3 regions of the Kocuria sp. CPCC 205258 genome follow, and region 2 is predicted to be linked to each of the others. Evidence: predicted binding sites of a transcription regulator. Region 2 holds the regulator's gene; each other region holds the start of a gene.
The links. Region 2 encodes HrcA, which represses chaperone genes, less so after heat shock. Its sites were predicted from a motif close to TTNGCACTCGNNNNNNNCGAGTGCNAA; they were not measured.
Positions count from the first base shown of each region.

Region 1: a site for HrcA is predicted at 1,888-1,914, ahead of groL (chaperonin GroEL). Genes of this name have one in related genera too.
Region 3: a site for HrcA is predicted at 1,846-1,872, ahead of groES (co-chaperone GroES). Genes of this name have one in related genera too.

Region 1 is NZ_JAVKPS010000005.1:246,929-252,977, reverse strand. Features, by position in the region: gene RF644_RS11205 (SDR family oxidoreductase) at 1-592, shown strand, start outside; gene RF644_RS11200 (DUF3263 domain-containing protein) at 607-936, shown strand; gene RF644_RS11195 (hypothetical protein) at 933-1,151, shown strand; gene RF644_RS11190 (GNAT family N-acetyltransferase) at 1,235-1,834, shown strand; gene groL (chaperonin GroEL) at 2,085-3,716, shown strand; gene RF644_RS11180 (MgtC/SapB family protein) at 3,867-4,574, shown strand; gene RF644_RS11175 (RNase H family protein) at 4,635-5,639, shown strand; gene RF644_RS11170 (cell wall metabolism sensor histidine kinase WalK) at 5,649-6,049, opposite strand, start outside.
Region 2 is NZ_JAVKPS010000003.1:155,264-161,312, forward strand. Features, by position in the region: gene dnaJ (molecular chaperone DnaJ) at 1-1,035, opposite strand, end outside; gene hrcA (heat-inducible transcriptional repressor HrcA) at 1,108-2,115, opposite strand; gene RF644_RS06655 (DUF3097 domain-containing protein) at 2,290-3,153, shown strand; gene RF644_RS06660 (DUF4870 domain-containing protein) at 3,308-3,772, shown strand; gene hemW (radical SAM family heme chaperone HemW) at 3,866-5,110, opposite strand; gene lepA (translation elongation factor 4) at 5,110-6,049, opposite strand, start outside.
Region 3 is NZ_JAVKPS010000019.1:2,607-8,655, reverse strand. Features, by position in the region: gene RF644_RS18310 (ABC transporter permease) at 1-529, opposite strand, end outside; gene RF644_RS18305 (siderophore ABC transporter substrate-binding protein) at 611-1,606, opposite strand; gene groES (co-chaperone GroES) at 2,038-2,334, shown strand; gene groL (chaperonin GroEL) at 2,493-4,100, shown strand; gene RF644_RS18290 (acyltransferase family protein) at 4,273-6,049, shown strand, end outside.

The DNA of each region.
Region 1 (6,049 bases), on a different contig from region 2:
CCGGGACGCCGGCCGGCTGGCCGAGCTCTCCGGCCTCCCGCACGTCACCGTCCGCGCCGCCGACCTGACCGACGTCGCGGCCCTGCCGTCCGTGGTGGCCGGCCTGGACCGGGTCGACGTCCTGGTGCACTCGGCGGCCGTGGCCGGGCGCACCACGGTGGAGGCCGCCTCCGTGGCGGACTGGCGGGCGCAGCTCGAGCTCAACGTGGTGGTCCCCGCGGAGCTGACCAGGCTCCTGCTGCCGGCCCTGCGAGCGGCCCGGGGGAAGGTCGTGTTCCTCAACTCCGGCTCGGGGCTCAACGCCCGCGCCGGGGACGCCGTCTACGCGGCCTCGAAGTTCGCCCTGCGCGCGCTCGCCGACTCGCTCCGCCAGGAGATCGAGGCCGACGGCGTCGTGGTCAGCTCGGTGCACCCCGGCCCGGTCGACACGCAGATGCAGCGGGACATCCAGGCGGGCCTGGGCCACGAGTACGTCCCGGAGCGCTACCTCCGGCCGGAGTCCGTGGCCGCGGCGGTGCGCGCCGTCGTGGACGCGGGCGAGGACGCGCAGCTGACCACCCTCTCCCTGCGGCCGCGGGCCGAGTCGCGGTGACCGGCGAGGACGCGGTGCCCGAGGACGCGGTGCCCGCGGAGACCCGGCCCGACGACGACGCCGCCCTCGGCGCGGAGCCGGTGCCGGCCGGGGAGGCCGCCCCCGGCGGGGAAGACCCCGGGGAGGGGGCCGGCCTGGACGCCGTGGACCGCGAGATCCTCTCGCTCGAGAACCTGCAGTGGAAGTACCAGGGGGCCAAGGAGATGGAGATCCGCCGCCGCCTGAACCTCTCGCCCACCCACTACTACCAGCGGCTCAACGTCCTGATCGACACCCGCGCCGCCCTCGAGCACGCCCCGATGCTCGTGGCCAGGCTGCGCCGGCAGCGAGGAGACCACGGATGACCCAGTACCCGCACGACGAGTTCGACGACGTCCCCGAGGACGGGCCCCGCCAGGGCGCCCACCGCGGTGTCCGGCCGACCGTCCGCGTGGGCGCCCGGGAGCTCACCGCCATCGTCCTGGTCGGGGTGCTGACCCTCGGCGTCGGGGTGTTCTCGTTCCTCAACGCCCCGGGCGAGGCCGCCCCGGCGCCGGGCGCCACGTCCACGGGGTCCTGAGCCGGCCCGGCCCTCGAGCCCGAGCGCTCCGACGTCGTTCACCACGACGTCGTCCACCCCTGACGCCACCGGAAGGAACCACTGTGCAGATCGAAGGAAGCCGAGTCCGCGTCCGCGACTGGACCGAGGAGGACCTCGTCGACTACGAGGCGTGGATCATGCCGCCCGCCGGCGGCGGCGAGCACGAGTGGCAGCGCACGGACGGCCCGTTCTACCCGAACTTCACCGCCGAGGGCGCCCAGCGCTGGCTCGGCACCCTCCGGGAGCACGTGACGGCCGGGGACTGGCCGGACCCGCGCGAGACGATGGTGATCGCCGACGCCGCCGACGACCGGTTCATCGGGCAGGTGTCCTGGTACTGGTCGGAGAAGCCCACCGAGGACCCCGGTGACGGCACGCACCTGCTGCCGCTGCGCTCCCTGGGCATCACCGTGTACTCCCCGGAGCACTGGAGCGGCGGCTACGGCACCGAGGCGATGCGCCTGTGGATCGACTACCTCTTCGCCCACTCCGACTCCCACCGCCTCGACCTGGAGACGTGGAGCGGCAACGCGGGCATGTGCCGTGTGGCGGTGAAGTTGGGCTTCACCGAGGAGGCCAGGATCCGCCGGGCCCGCAGGGTCGGCGGCGAGTACTACGACCGGATGGTCTACGGCGTCCTGCGCGAGGAGTGGCAGGGCTGAGCGGAATCGGCTCAGGGGTTTGCACTCTCCGGGGACGAGTGCCAAGATTGCGATTAGCACTCAGTCGTGTGGACTGCTAATGGCTCGGTCCCCGGCCCGACCCGGGCAGCCACCGGCACAGGAGTGACACCTCAACCACCACGGTGAGGTGCCGCACGGCGTCGGGAAGAGTCCGCCGTCGTGTGCGCCGTCCGTCGCGGGCACCGTGGAGGTCGACCGTTTGTCTACCGTCCAGGAGGGACGAAGTCACATGGCAAAGATGATTGCTTTCGACGAAGAGGCACGCCGCGGACTCGAGCGGGGCCTGAACACCCTGGCCGACGCCGTCAAGGTCACCCTCGGCCCGCGCGGCCGCAACGTGGTCCTCGAGAAGGCCTGGGGCGCCCCCACGATCACCAACGACGGCGTGTCCATCGCCAAGGAGATCGAGCTCGACGAGCCGTTCGAGAAGATCGGCGCCGAGCTCGTCAAGGAGGTCGCCAAGAAGACCGACGACATCGCCGGCGACGGCACCACCACCGCCACCGTGCTCGCCCAGGCGCTCGTCAAGGAGGGCCTGCGCAACGTGGCCGCCGGCGCCGACCCGCTGAGCCTCAAGCGCGGCATCGAGAAGGCCGTCGCCGCGGTCACCGAGGAGCTGCTGGCCTCCGCCAAGGAGGTCGAGACCGAGGAGCAGATCGCCGCCACGGCGTCGATCTCCGCCGGCGACCCCGAGATCGGCCGCCTCATCGCCCAGGCGATGGAGAAGGTCGGCAAGGAGGGCGTGATCACGGTCGAGGAGTCCAACACCTTCGGGCTGGACCTCGAGCTGACCGAGGGCATGCGCTTCGACAAGGGCTACCTCTCGGGCTACTTCGTCACCGACGCCGACCGCCAGGAGGCCGTCCTCGAGGATCCCTACATCCTCGTGGTCAACTCCAAGATCTCCGCGGTCAAGGACCTGGTCCCCGTGCTCGAGAAGGTCATGCAGGCCGGCAAGCCGCTGCTGATCATCGCCGAGGACGTCGAGGGCGAGGCCCTGGCGCTGCTGGTGCTCAACAAGATGCGCGGCTCCATCAAGTCCGTGGCCGTCAAGGCCCCCGGCTTCGGCGACCGCCGCAAGGCGCAGCTGGCCGACATCGCCATCCTCACCGGTGGCCAGGTCATCACGGAGGAGGTCGGGCTCTCCCTGGAGACCGCCACCGTGGACCTGCTGGGCCAGGCCCGCAAGGTCGTCGTGACGAAGGACGAGACCACCATCGTCGACGGCGCCGGCACCGCCGAGGAGATCGAGGGCCGCGTGGCCCAGATCCGCGCCGAGATCAACAACTCGGACTCGGACTACGACCGCGAGAAGCTGCAGGAGCGCCTGGCCAAGCTGGCCGGCGGCGTGGCCGTCCTCAAGGCCGGTGCGGCCACCGAGGTCGAGCTCAAGGAGCGCAAGCACCGCATCGAGGACGCCGTGCGCAACGCCAAGGCCGCCGTGGAGGAGGGCATCGTCGCCGGCGGCGGCGTGGCCCTGATCCAGGCCGGCCAGAAGGCGTTCGACAAGCTGCAGCTCACCGGCGACGAGGCCACCGGCGCGAACATCGTGAAGGTCGCCATCGACGCCCCGCTGAAGCAGATCGCGATCAACTCCGGCCTCGAGGCCGGAGTGGTCGTGGACAAGGTCCGCGGTCTGGCCCAGGGCCACGGCCTCAACGCCGCCACCGGCGAGTACGAGGACCTGATGGCCGCCGGCATCAACGACCCGGTCAAGGTGACCCGGTCCGCGCTGCAGAACGCGGCGTCCATCGCCGGGCTGTTCCTCACCACCGAGGCCGTCGTCGCCGACAAGCCGGAGCCCGCCGGCGCCGGCGCCGGTGCCGACGACGGCATGGGCGGCATGGGCGGCATGATGTGATCGACGGCTGACCCGTCGAGCGTGCCCAGCACGCATCCGGCACGGGCCGGGCACCTCGCGGAGGTGCCCGGCCCGTCGTCGTCCCGCACCTGGTGCCGCGGGGCCGGAAGTGGTGTTCAATCGTGAGCACCAGCTGCCGGAGGAGAAGCCGTGGACGTCGTCGTGTGGGACGCGGTCCCCGTCCAGGTCGCGCTCGTGCTGATCGCCTTCGGGCTCACCTCGCTGGTGGGCCTCGAACGGCGGCTGCGGCGCAAGAGCGCCGGGCTGCGCACGCACGCCCTGGTCGGCACCGGGTCGGCGGTGTTCACCCTCGTGTCCGCCTACGGCTTCGGTGTCCTGCCCGGCATCGACGCCGGTCCCGACCCCTCCCGCGTGGCGGCCCAGATCATCACGGGCATCGGCTTCCTGGGCGCGGGCGTGATCTTCACGAACCGGGACGTGGTGCACGGCCTGACGACGGCCGCGAGCATCTGGCTCTCCGCGGCCATCGGCATGGCCTGCGGGGCCGGGCTCGTGCCGCTCGCCGTCGTCGCCACGGGCCTGCACTTCGTCTCCGCGATCGTGCTGACCCCGCTCTCCCGGCGCCTGCCCGGGATGGTGGCCCCGCAGGGACTCCGGCTGCGCTACGAGGACGGGCACGGCGTGCTGCGGGAGGTCCTGACGGTGGTCGACGAGCTGCAGCTGAGCGCCTCCGTGGTCTCGAGCCGGACGGTCGAGGGGTCCGAGGGCACCGAGGTGGAGCTGCTCCTGCGGCTCGAGGGCAAGACGGACCTGCGCACGGCGGCCGTGCAGCTGTCGAGGGTCGCCGGGGTGCGCGACGTGGCCCAGCAGCAGCTCGAGCAGGAGCCCGGCGACTGAGCCGGCGGCGCACAGGACCCGTGGCGCACGGCGTCTGGGCGCCGTGAAAAGATGAGTGCCATGACGATCACTGCTGCCGCCGACGGCTCCGCGCTGGGCAATCCCGGTCCCGCGGGATGGGCCTGGTACATCGACGACAACACCTGGCGGGCCGGCGGGTGGCCGCACGGCACCAACAACATGGGCGAGCTCAAGGCCGTCCTGGACCTGCTCGAGGCCACGGCCCATCGCCCCGACGAGCCCCTGCGGGTGCTGTGCGACAGCCAGTACGTCATCAACTCGATCACGAAGTGGATGCCCGGCTGGAAGAAGAAGGGCTGGAAGAAGAGGGACGGCAAGCCCGTCCTCAACGTGGAGCTCATGAAGGCCCTGGACGCCGCGATGGCGGGCCGCGACGTGCACTTCGAGTGGGTCAAGGGCCACGCCGGCCACGAGCTCAACGAGGCCGCCGACGTCCGTGCCCGGGCCGTGGCCACGGCGTTCCAGACCGGGCGCCCCGCGCCCGAGGGACCCGGTTTCGACGGCGCCGCCCGGCACCCGGACGGCGCGGGCCCCCGGACCCCGGCCCCGCAGCCGGCGGACGCCGCGCCACTGGTGCCGGCCCCAGGGCCGGGGGAGGACGAGGATCCCGGCGCGTTCGAGGACCGGCACGACCCCGATCTGCTGAGCGAGCTGCTCGCCCACGAGGAGGAGCTCGCCCGCGGCCGGACGGCGGGGGAGACCGTCCAGGAGCTCGAGCGGGACCTGCTCCGCCCGGAGGTCAGGGCGGACCCGGGCCGGCTGGGCCAGCTGCTGCACGAGGCCTTCGCCGAGGTCGGGGCCTCGGGGGCGTGGCGGTCCCGGGCGGACGTCCTCGACCGGCTGCCCCGCGAACCGGGGCTCGGCGCGGTGGACGTGCACGTGCTGGAGGCCGTCGAGCTCGGCCCCGCGGCCGTGCACCTCGTCTACCGGCTCACGGCGGGGGACCGCACGAGCCTGCGCAGCTCCCTGTGGGTCCGGGAGGACTCCCGCAACGAGCTGGGGCCCTGGCAGCTGCGCTTCCACCAGGGCACCGACGAGTCCTGACGGGCCCGCTCACACCTCGGGGGCGTCGTCGGCGGGCTCGATGCCCGGCACGCGCACGGTCATCGTCGCCCCGCCACCGGGGGTCTCGGTGAGCCGCACCGTGCCGTCGTGCTGCTGGACGATCGCGGCCACGATGGACAGCCCCAGCCCCGTCCCGCCGGTCTCGCGCGTGCGGGAGGAGTCGGCCCGGTAGAAGCGCTCGAAGACGCGCTCCGCGTCCTCGCCCTGGATGCCCGGGCCGTGGTCGCGCACCTGCAGGACGGCGTTGAAGGAGTCGTCGACCGAGCGCTCCACGCCCACCGCGATCTCGATCGGCGTGCCCTCCGGGGTGTAGCGCAGGGCGTTGGTCACGAGGTTCGCCACGACCTGGCGCAGCCGGAACTCGTCGCCGTGCACCCATGCCGAGACCG
Region 2 (6,049 bases):
CAGCTCGCGCTGCTCGTCGTCGAGCGCCGTGGGGGTCTCGACCTCGAGGTGGACGAACAGCTCGCCCCGGCCGCCGCCGCGCAGCCGGGTGGCCCCGAGCTCGTGCAGGGTCACGGTGTGGCCGGTCTGCGTGCCGGGGGCGACGGGCACCTCGCGCTCGCCGTCGAAGGTCTCGAGGGTCACGGTGGTGCCGAGGGCCGCGGAGGTCATGGGCACCCGGACGCGGGCGTGCAGGTCGTCGCCCTGGCGCTCGAACGTGGGGTCGGGATCGACCTTGAGCTCGACGTAGAGGTCGCCGTTCGGCCCGCCGGCGGTGCCGGCCTCGCCCTGACCCGAGAGGCGGATCCGGTTGCCGGTCGAGACGCCGGCGGGGATCTTGACGGTCAGCGGGCGGCGGTCGCGCACGCGGCCCTCGCCGTAGCACTCGTGGCACGGGTGCTTGATGACCGTGCCGAAGCCCTGGCAGGTGGCGCACGGCGCCGCCGTGACCACGGTGCCGAGGATCGACTGGACCTGGCGCTGCACCTGGCCGGATCCGTGGCAGACGTCGCAGGTCTCGGGCTGGGTGCCCGCCTGGCAGCAGGTGCCGTCGCAGGTGGGGCAGACCACGGCGGTGTCCACGGTGATCTTCTTCTCCGTGCCGAAGACCGCGTCCCGGAGGGTGACCCGGACGTTGATCAGGGCGTCCTGGCCCTGGCGGGTGCGGGAGGCGGGTCCGCGCCGGCCGGAGCCGGCGCCGCCGGCGCCCTGGAAGAAGGTGTCGAAGATGTCGGCGAAGCCGAACCCCGTGCCGGGGAAGCCCCCGCCGAAGCCGGTGTCGGTGCCGTTCTCGTTGCCGGTCGCGTCGTAGACGCGCCGCTTCTCGGGGTCGGAGAGGACGTCGTTGGCGTGGGAGAGGCGCTTGAAGTCCTCGGCGGCCTCCGGGCCGGGGTTGACGTCGGGGTGCAGCCGGCGGGCCTTCTTGCGGTAGGCCTTCTTGATCTCTTCCTGGCTGGCGTCCCGGGACACGCCCAGGGTCTCGTAGTGATCGCTCACCGTGGTCCGTTCTGTCGAGAGGTCTGTGGTGGGTTTCGCTGGTGGGCCCCGGGGGACGGGGCCCGCGGGGGCTCAGCCCCCGAGGATACGGGAGAGGTAGCGGGCGACGGCGCGCACGGCGGCCATCGTGGACGGGTAGTCCATGCGCATGGGGCCCACGACCCCCACCTTGGACTGCGGCCCGTAGCCGGTGGCGACGACGGCGGCCTCGGACAGGGGGCCCTCGGCGTTCTCCGTGCCGATCCGCACGGCCACCCCGCGGGCGTCCTGCTCCATCTCGGAGAGCAGCCGGAGCATCACCACCTGCTCCTCGAGGGCCTCGAGGACCGGGCCGATGCTCAGGTGGAAGTCCCCGGTGGAGCGGGCGAGGTTGGCGGTGCCGGCCATGACCATGCGGTGCTCGGCCCCGCCCGCCGCGAGGGCGCCGACGGCCTCCGCCACGGCGGCGGCGGCCGGCTGCAGCGGCGGGGCGGTGGCCGCGGTCATCACGGCGAGGGCGTCCGGCACCGCGGTCAGGGAGCGCCCGACCACGGCGGCCAGCACCCGGGCGCGCAGCTCGAGCAGCTGGGACTCCTCGAGCGGCGCCCGCAGCACGGCGACGCGCTGCGCCACCCGGCCGTTGGTCGGGATGAGCACCACCAGCACCCGGCCGGCGCCGAGGTCCACGACCTCGACGTGGCGCACGGTGACCCCGGAGGCGTGCGGGTACTGCACGACCGCGACCTGCTGGGTGAGCTGCGCGAGCAGCCGCACGGTGCGCTCCATGACGTCGTCGATGTCCGCGGCGTCGTCCAGCAGCCGCTGGATGGCCCGCCGTTCCGGGCCCGAGAGCGGCTTGACGGCCGCGATCTGGTCGACGAACGTGCGGTAGCCCTTGTCCGTGGGGATCCGGCCCGAGCTCGTGTGAGGGGCTGTGATCAGGCCCTCCTCCTCGAGCGCGGCCATGTCGTTGCGCACGGTGGCCGAGGAGACGCCGAGCCGGTGCCGGTCCACGAGGGCCTTGGAGCCGACCGGCTCGCGGAAGTGCACGTAGTCCTCCACGATGGCCTGCAGGATCTGCAGTCGTCTCGGATGGTTCACGTCGCTCCTCCCCGGTTCGTCCACGCCCCCGAAGATGCCCTGGCACTCGGGTGGCCACAGTGCCAACGGCGTCCAGTGTAGCCCCCGTGTCCGACGGCCGGTCGCCCCCGCGGTTTGGTACGCTTCCGGCTGATCCGCGCCGGACGCGCGGCACCGCGACCCGGGAGGACGACCATGAGCCACCACGGCTGGGGGCCGCGCAGCCTCGACGACGACGCCCTCGCCCGCCGCCGGCCGGTCTCCGCGGAGGTCCCGGTCGCCCCGGGGATGCTCCTGGAGGACGTCACGACCGGCTGGGTCGGCGCGGTCGTGTCCCTGGAGACCATCGGCGGGATGCGCGTGCTGGGGCTCGAGGACCGGAGGGGGCGGGTCAAGGCGTTCCCCCTGGGACCGGGGTTCCTGCTCGAGGGCGAGCCCGTGGTCGTCGTCGAGCCCCGCCGGGCCCCCGCGGCGCGCAAGCCCTCCCGCACGCGCTCGGGCTCCGTGGCCGTCGAGGGGCTGCGCGCGAGCACCGCGAAGGCCTCCCGGGTGTGGGTCGAGGGCTACCACGACGCCGAGCTGGTGGCCAAGGTGTGGGGCCACGACCTGGCGGTCGAGGGCATCGTCGTGGAGCCCCTGCACGGCATCGACGACCTGCCCGCCGCCGTGCGGGAGTTCGGGCCGGGCCCCGGGCGGCGGCTCGGCATCCTCGTCGACCACCTCGTGGCCGGCTCCAAGGAGTCGAGGATCGCCGCGGAGACCATGCGCCTGCCCGGCGCCGCGGGCAACGTCCTGGTGCTGGGCCACCCCTACGTCGACATCTGGCAGGCGGTCAGGCCGCGCACCCTCGGCATCGACGCCTGGCCGGTGGTCCCGCGCGGCACGGACTGGAAGACCGGCACCGCCGCCGCCCTCGGGTGGCCGCACCGCACCCCCGGCGACCTCGGCCGGGCCTGGCAGCACATCCTGTCCCGCGTGGACAGCTACGCCGACCTCGAGCCGTCCCTGCTGGGCCGGGTCGAGGAGCTCATCGACTTCCTCACCGCCCCCGGCGCCTGACCCGCCGCCCCCGCGCACGGGCAACGCCCAGCAGATCGTCACAAAGGCACACGGGCGCGGGGCCGAGCCTCCGCCCTCCGGGCCGGTCGGTAGGATGGTCGTGTCCCACCCACCCTCCGCGGCCCTGCCGCGGTCCCACCGCCGAAGGACATCCGTGCCCGTGCAGACCGACCCCCGATCGAGCCGCGACAACGCCGGGGCCCCGTTCGAGGGCCTCTCCCCCGTGGCCCAGCCGCTGACCGTCACCGAGGACCACCAGTGGGCGACCCTGGCACACTTCGGCGGCGTCATCGGCTTCCTCCCCTCGTTCCTCGTCCACCGCGTCTTCCGCGGGCGCGGCCCGTTCACGGAGCAGGAGTCGATGGAGGCCATGAACTTCACGCTGCTGCCGACCCTGGTGGTGGTCACCGGGATCCTGCTCGCCCCGGTGCCGTTCATCGGCTGGTTCTTCGCGCTCGCCGCCGCCGCCGCGTGGCTGCTGCTCGCCGTCGGCTCCCTGATCGGCGGGGTCCGGGTCAACCGCGGCGAACCGCACCTCTACCGCTTCAACACCCGGCTCTACGACCGGCTCGTCGAGCGCCTCCGCGAGCGGTCCCGGGGGCGCGCCGCGCGCGGCTGACGCCGGTCCGCGCCGGGGACGTCCCTGACGGACGCATCCGTTCCCGGCGGGTGCGTCCGTTCCTCGTGCGGCCGCCCCGGCCGGGGTGACCCGTCAGGCGAGCAGCCGCCGCACCACGGCGTCGCCGAGGAGGCGGCCCCGCAGGGTCAGCACCAGCGAGCCGCGCAGCGCCGCCGCGGGCTCCACCAGCCCGTCGGCGATCAGCCCGGCCACCGCGGTCCGCCCGCCGCCGGCCAGGGCGGTCGTGGGCAGGCCGTCGCGGATCCTGGCCTCCAGCATCACCCGCTCGAGGTGGCGGGTGTCCGCGTCGAGGATCTCGCGCCCGGCCGCCGGCGACTGCCGGGCCCGCACCCGGTTCGTGTAGGGCACGGGGTGCTTGAGGTTCCACCAGCGCGTCCCGCCCACGTGCGAGTGCGCCCCGGGGCCGATCCCCCACCAGTCCTGGTTGCGCCAGTAGGCGAGGTTGTGCCGGCTGCGGTGGGCGCCGGCGTCCGCGCCCTCGGCGGGCCGGGCCCAGTTGCTCACCTCGTACCACTCGAAGCCGGCCTCGGCGAGGACCCGGTCCGCGAGCTTGTACTTGTCGGCCTGGTCGTCCTCGTCGATCGGCGGGACCTCCCCGCGCCGCATCCGCGCCGCGAGCTTCGTGCCGTCCTCGATGATCAGCGAGTACGCGGAGACGTGGTCGGGCTCGTAGCCCACCGCCGTGCGCACCGAGTGCTCCCAGTCGGCCAGGGACTCCCCCGGGGTGCCGTAGATGAGGTCCACGCTGACGCCCAGGCCGGCCTCGCGCGCCCACCGCACGGCCCGCGGCACGTTGTCCGGGTCGTGCGTGCGGTCCAGGACGGCGAGCACGTGCGGGACGGCCGACTGCATCCCGAAGGACACCCGGGTCACCCCCGCCGCCGCGAGCACCGCGAGGGACTCCGGCGTCACGGAGTCCGGGTTGGCCTCGGTGGTCACCTCCGCGCCCGCCGCGAGCCCGAAGCTCTCCGCGGCCTGCGCCAGGACCGCGGCGAGGTCCTCGGCGGGCAGCAGCGTGGGGGTGCCGCCGCCGAAGAACACGCTGTGCAGCGGGCGGGGGGCCACCCCGGAGTCCTCCAGCACCCGGCGCGCCCAGTGGACCTCCGCCGCGGCGTCCCCGGCGTAGGCGTCCTGGGACACCCCCGCCCCGAGCTCCACGGCCGTGTAGGTGTTGAAGTCGCAGTAGCCGCACCGGACCGCGCAGAACGGCACGTGCACGTAGAGGCTGAGCGTGCGGTCGGCGGAGCCCACCGCGGCGGAGGGCGGCAGCAGTCCGTCGAGCGGGCCCGGCAGGCCCTCCGGCTGGGCGGGGGCCACTACTTCTTCTTGTCCTTCGCCCCGGACTCGTCGGAGGACAGCGCCGCGACGAACGCCTCCTGGGGGACCTCCACCCGGCCGACCATCTTCATCCGCTTCTTGCCCTCCTTCTGCTTCTCGAGCAGCTTGCGCTTGCGCGAGATGTCGCCGCCGTAGCACTTGGAGAGCACGTCCTTGCGGATCGCCCGGATGTTCTCGCGGGCGATCACCCGGGAGCCGATGGCCGCCTGGATGGGCACCTCGAACTGCTGCCGCGGGATGAGCTCGCGCAGCTTGCCGGTCATCATCACCCCGTAGGCGTACGCCTTGTCCCGGTGGGTGATCGCGCTGAAGGCGTCCACCGGCTCGCCCTGCAGGAGGATGTCGACCTTCACGAGGTCCGCGGCCTCCTCGCCCTCGGCCTTCCAGTCCAGGGACGCGTAGCCCTTGGTGCGGGACTTGAGCTGGTCGAAGAAGTCGAAGACGATCTCGGCCAGGGGCAGCCGGTAGCGCAGCTCCACCCGGTCCTCGGAGAGGTAGTCCATGCCCTTGAGCTGACCGCGCTTGGACTGGCACAGCTCCATGATCGCGCCGATGAACTCGGACGGGGCCAGCACCGTCGCGGCCACCATGGGCTCGCGGATCTCGGCGATCTTCCCCTCGGGGAACTCGGAGGGGTTCGTGACCGCGCGCTCGGAGCGGTCCTCGAGGGTGACGTTGTAGCTCACGGAGGGCGCCGTGGAGATCAGGTCCAGGTTGAACTCGCGCTCGAGGCGCTCCCGGACGATCTCGAGGTGGAGCAGGCCCAGGAACCCGCACCGGAAGCCGAAGCCCAGGGCCGCGGAGTTCTCGGGCTCGTAGACCAGGGCGGCGTCGTTGAGCTGGAGCTTGTCCAGGGCGTCGCGCAGGACCGGGTAGTCGGAGCCGTCGATGGGGAACAGCCCCGAGAAGACCATCGGC
Region 3 (6,049 bases), on a different contig from region 2:
CCCCGAGGTTCTGCAGCATGTCCGTCTGCAGCGCCAGGAACGTCGAGACGGACCCGACCACCGCGCCCAGCATGATGCCGACGATGGGCACGATGAGGGAGGAGCGCAGGGAGACGCGGCGCAGGAAGAGGAAGAAGACCATGGTCCCGATGAAGGCCGCGGTCACGGCGCCGAGCATCCGGGTGAGGACCGTGGCGGTGGGCACCAGGAGCATGACGAGCAGCAGCCCGAGCCCCGCCCACTCGGTGGTGCCCGTCGTGGTGGGCTCCACGAAGCGGTTCTGCGTGAGCAGCTGCATCACCAGGCCGGACATGGACATGGCGGCGCCGGCCAGCACCAGGGCGATGGTGCGGGGGATCCGCGTGATCGCGAACATCTCGTCGCCGTCCTCGGCGCCGAAGACGTCGTAGACCCCCGTGAGGAGGGACGCGGCCAGCAGCGCGAGGACGCCGAGCGCACCGAGCAGCAGCTTCCAGTCGAACAGCGAGCCCTTGCTCGCCGCGGGGGGTCTCGACACGATCGTCGACATGGGGTCAGTCCTTCCTCCGGCCTCGTGCCCGGCGGACGGCGGTGGTGGGGCGGACCCCGCCACCGCCGTCCGGACGATGGGTCAGTCCTGCGCGCCCATGGCGTCGGCCAGGGTGTCGAAGAACTCGGTGTAGGTCTGGATGCCCTCGTTGGTGTAGGTGTCCCGGGGCATGTAGACGACCTGGCCCTCCTGCACCGCGGTGACGTTCTGCAGGGCCGCGGCGTTCTCGATGACCTCCTGCGCCGGGGTGTACTCCGGGTCCTCGGCGGAGATCGCGGCGTCGCGGTCCATCACGAGGATCCAGTCGGGGTTCGAGTCGGCGATCGCCTCGACGGAGATGTCGTCGCCCTGGTGGTCGTCGCTGGCGCCCTCGACCTCGAGGGCCGGTGCGAAGTCGAAGATCTCGAACAGCGGGCCCAGGGTGCGTCCGTTGCCCGGGGCGATGAAGCCGATCTCGCCGCCGGAGACGGTGACGGCCATGACCGTGTCGCCGGGCCGGTAGCCGTCGATGACGCGCTGCATCGCCGCGTCGAAGTCGCCGTTGATCTGCTCGGCCTCGTCCTCGCGGTCGAAGACCTGGCCCAGGACGGAGGTCTGCCGCTTCAGCTCCTCGTCGAAGGGCTCGTCCTCCCGCGGGTCGAGCTCGACGATGGTGGCCTCCGGCACCAGGTCGGCGAAGTCCTCGCGGTAGTCGGCGAAGCGCTGGCCGTTGACGATGAGGTCGGGGTCCGCGGCGACGACGGCCTCGAGGTCGGGCTCGCGGTGGTTGCCGAGGTCGACGACGGACTCGTCGTCGGCGTAGGCGATGGTGTCCGGCATGAGGGCGCGCGGGGCCGCCGCCAGTTCGACGCCCCACTCGGCGAGCGTCTCGAAGGTGCGGTTGTCGGTGGCGACGACGGACGCCGGCGGGGCCTCGACCGTCTGCGTGCCGTAGTTGTCCTCGACCTCGACCGTGGCGGCGGAGGGGGCGGACGACTCCGCGGAGGCGGCCTCGTCGCCCTGGGCCGTGCCGCAGGCGGTGAGGGCGAGGACACCGGCGACGGCCAAGAGGGCAGCCGGGTGCTGGGTGCGGTTCATGGTCTTCCTTCGTGCAGAGGGCGCCGGCGTGCTCCGGGGTGGAGGACGCCGGCAGGATCCGATGGGCGCGACGGACCTGCGCACGGATGTGCGGGGACGTCGAGGAGGGCACCGCTGCTCGGCCGAGGTAAGGGTTGCCTTACCGCTCAACCTAGAGGGTCGGGCGGGCGTGAGGCAAATCATTGGCGAACACCGGCGTGCCCTAATTCCCGCCGGACATTCCCGCGGGGGTCGGCGCGCTGGCACTCGCCTTGACCGACTGCCAGCCCGCTCCTACAGTTGGCCTTGGCACTCTCCGGGTGAGGGTGCTAAGGGCCAGGCGATCGACCGGCACCGCGACGACGGTCGGTGCGCCGATTGGCCCGAAGCTCGACGGCGGGCTCCGCCCGCGGTCGCCCACCGTTTTCCACCCCTACAGACAAGGAGAGATCGTGTCGGTCTCCATCAAGCCTCTCGAGGATCGCATCGTCGTCCAGCCGCTCGCCGCTGAGCAGACCACCGCGTCCGGTCTCGTCATCCCGGACACCGCCAAGGAGAAGCCCCAGGAGGGCAAGGTCCTGGCGGTCGGCCCCGGTCGTGTCGACGACTCCGGCAACCGCATCCCGGTCGACGTCCAGGAGGGCGACGTCGTGATCTTCTCGAAGTACGGCGGTACCGAGGTCAAGTACAACGGCGAGGAGTACCTGGTCCTCCCGGCCCGCGACGTGCTCGCCGTCGTCGTCAAGTAGACCGGGCCGCACCGACCCGGCGCAGACCGCGCAGTCCTGACGAAGGGTGCCCCCCGCACGCCCCGCTGTTCCGGCGGGCCCGCGGCGGGCACCCTTCGCCGATCCAGACCCCGAAACCCGCTGGCGACCCCAGCCACCCCAGAAGGAGCTCTTCGCCCATGGCCAAGCAGCTGGCGTTCGACGACGCCGCCCGCAAGTCCCTCGAGAACGGCGTCAACAAGCTCGCCGACACCGTCAAGGTCACCCTCGGCCCGCGCGGGCGCAACGTGGTGCTCGACAAGAAGTGGGGCGCCCCCACGATCACCAACGACGGCGTGACCATCGCCCGCGAGGTCGAGCTCGACGACCCGTACGAGAACCTCGGCGCCCAGCTCGCCAAGGAGGTGGCGACCAAGACCAACGACGTCGCCGGCGACGGCACCACCACCGCCACCGTGCTCGCCCAGGCGCTCGTCAAGGAGGGCCTGCGCAACGTGGCCGCCGGCGCCGACCCGCTGAGCCTCAAGCGCGGCATCGAGAAGGCCGTCGAGGCCGTCTCCGAGCGCCTGCTCGAGAACGCCCGCCCGGTGGAGGGCACCAACGTCGCCCACGTGGCGACCATCTCCGCGCAGGACCCGGCGATCGGCGAGCTCATCGCCCGGGCCTTCGAGACCGTCGGCAAGGACGGCGTCATCACGATCGAGGACGGCTCGAGCACCGAGGTGGAGCTCGACGTCACCGAGGGCATGCAGTTCGACAAGGGCTACCTGTCCCCGTCCTTCGTGACCGACGCCGAGCGCCAGGAAGCGGTCATGGAGAACTCCCTGGTGCTGCTGTACCAGGGCAAGATCTCCTCGGTGCCGGAGCTCATGCCCGTGCTGGAGAAGGTCCTCCAGGCCAAGAAGCCGCTGACCATCATCGCGGAGGACGTCGAGGGCGAGGCCCTGTCCACCCTCGTGGTCAACCGGCTGCGCGGCACCCTCGACGTCGTGGCCCTCAAGGCCCCCGGCTTCGGCGACCGCCGCAAGGCGATCATGCAGGACCTCGCCGTCCTCACCGGCGGCCAGCTCATCACCAGCGAGCTGGGCATCAGCCTCGACCAGGTCACCCTGGAGCAGCTGGGCACCGCCCGGCGCGTCACGGTCACCAAGAACACCACCACCCTGGTCGACGGCGGGGGCACCCCGGCCGAGATCCAGGACCGGGTCGCCACGATCCGCGCCGAGGTGGAGCGCACCGACTCCGAGTGGGACCGCGAGAAGCTCCAGGAGCGGCTCGCCCGCCTGGCCGGCGGGGTCTCCGTGATCAAGGTCGGCGCCGCCACCGAGGTCGAGGCCAAGGAGCGCAAGCACCGCATCGAGGACGCCGTCTCCGCGACCCGCGCGGCCCTCGAGGAGGGCATCGTCGCCGGCGGCGGCACCGCTCTCGTGCAGGCCGCGAAGGTCCTCGACGAGTCCGACCTCGGGCTCACCGGGGACGCCGCGACCGCGCTCGGCATCGTCCGCCGCGCGCTGCGGCAGCCGCTGTACTGGATCGCCCAGAACGCCGGTCAGGACGGGGCCGTGGTCGCCTCCCGCGTCGCCGAGCTCGAGGCCGGGCACGGCTACGACGCCGCCACCGGCGAGTACGTCGAGATGGTCGGCGCGGGCATCATCGACCCCGTCAAGGTCACCCGCTCGGCGCTGCAGAACGCCGCGTCCATCGCGGCGCTCGTGCTGACCACCGAGACGCTCGTGACGGACAAGCCCGCCGAGGACGAGGGGCACGGCCACGGCCACCAGCACTGACGGCCGGCACTGACGGCCGGCGCCGAGCCGGCTCGCCCCGCGGACCCGTCCCACCACCGGTGGGGCGGGTCCGCGTCCGTTCCGGGGTCCGCGCCGGGTCCTCCGGTAGAGTGCGGGGGTCCGTCCGACCACTGCCGCGCCCCCGGCGGCACGGTGTTCCCAGGAGATGCCCATGACGACCCTCAGTGCGCAGAGCACTCCTGCCGGCGTCGAGCCGGACACGGCCCGGCGAGTGGCCCGGTACGCCGGGTTCCGTCCGGAGGTGCAGGGGCTGCGCTTCGTCGCCGTGCTGCTCGTGGTGGTCTACCACGTGTTCCTGGACCGGGTGTCCGGGGGAGTGGACATCTTCCTGCTGATCTCGGCGTTCTTCCTGACCCTGTCCTTCGTGCGCAAGCTCGAGGCGGGGAGGCCGCTGGCGCTGGGGCGGTACTGGCTGCACGTGTTCAAGCGGCTGCTGCCGCTGGCTGTGCTCACGATCCTGGGCACCCTGGTGCTGGCGTGGTGGTTCTTCCCGGAGGCGCGGATCGACCGGGTGCGCACGGAGGCGCTGGCCTCGGTGTTCTACGTGGAGAACTGGGCGCTGGCGCTGGCCGAGGTGGACTACTACGCCGCCGACGACTCCACGGCCTCCCCGTTCCAGCACTTCTGGTCCCTGTCGGTGCAGGGGCAGGTGTTCCTGCTGTGGCCGCTGGTGTTCGGGGCGGCGTGGCTCGTGTGCCGGGGCGGGCGCCGGCGGCCGGTGCCGGTGCTGGCGGTGCTCTTCGGGCTGGTCTTCGCGGCCTCCCTCGCCTGGTCGGTGCACACGACCGCCACGGACCAGGCGTTCGCCTACTTCGACACCCGGGCCAGGCTGTGGGAGTTCGCCCTCGGGTCCCTGCTGGCCCTCGCGGTGCCGTACCTGAAGCCGCCGCGGTCGGTGCGGGTGGTGCTGGGCTGGGCCGGGATGCTCAGCATGGTCTCGGTCGGGGTGCTGATCGACGTGCAGGGGGCCTTCCCCGGCTGGATCGCCCTGTGGCCGCTGCTCTCGGCCGCGGCGATCATCGTGGCCGGGCACTCCGGCTCGCCCTTCGGCCTGGACCGCTTGCTGGCCTCGCGGCCGCTGGTGCGGCTGGGGGACGCCTCCTACGCGCTCTACCTCATCCACTGGCCGCTGCTGATCACCTACCTGGTGCTGCGGGACCGGCCCGTGGCCGGGCCGCGGTCGGGCGTGGTGATCATCCTGGTGTCGCTGGTGCTGGCGGTGGCTGCCACCAAGCTCGTGGAGCGCCCGTTCCAGCGGTGGGCGTGGCCGGAGCGGGACAAGCGGCGGCTGGCCGTGTCGGTGGCGGTGAGCCTGGCGCTCGTGGCGGTGCCGGTGCTGGCGTGGCAGCAGGCCGACGCACGGCGGGAGGCCGCGCTGGCGGAGGACGCCGCCCGCAACAACCCCGGGGCGGCGGTGCTGGACCCGGGCTTCGAGTTCCGGGGCGACCCGGACGCCCCCGCCCTGCCCCTGGCCTCCGCGCTGGGCGACGAGTGGGTCGGTCTGCCCGAGCCCTGTTCCGGGGCGTTCGCCCCCGAGCAGGAGGTCCTCGAGCAGTACTGCCGCCAGACCCCGGCCCTGCCGGACCCCGAGCGGACGATCGCGGTGGTCGGCAACTCCCACATGGAGCAGTTCATGGGCGCGGTGATCCCCCTCGCTGAGGAGCGCAACTGGCAGCTCGTCGCCGTGCTGCAGCCGGGCTGCGCCTTCGCGGTGCGCCCGGAGGGGGACGCGTGCCACGAGGGGAACGCCGCGGCGATCGAGTACGTGGAGCGGCTCGCCCCGGACGCGGTCATGACGACCTCGACCTACGCCGCCCGGATGGACGGTCCCGCCGAGGCCATGGTCGGGGGGTTCCCGGAGCTGGTCGACCGCCTCACGGGCCAGGGCATCGACGTCGTCGGCTTCCGGGACAATCCCCGGTTCGACT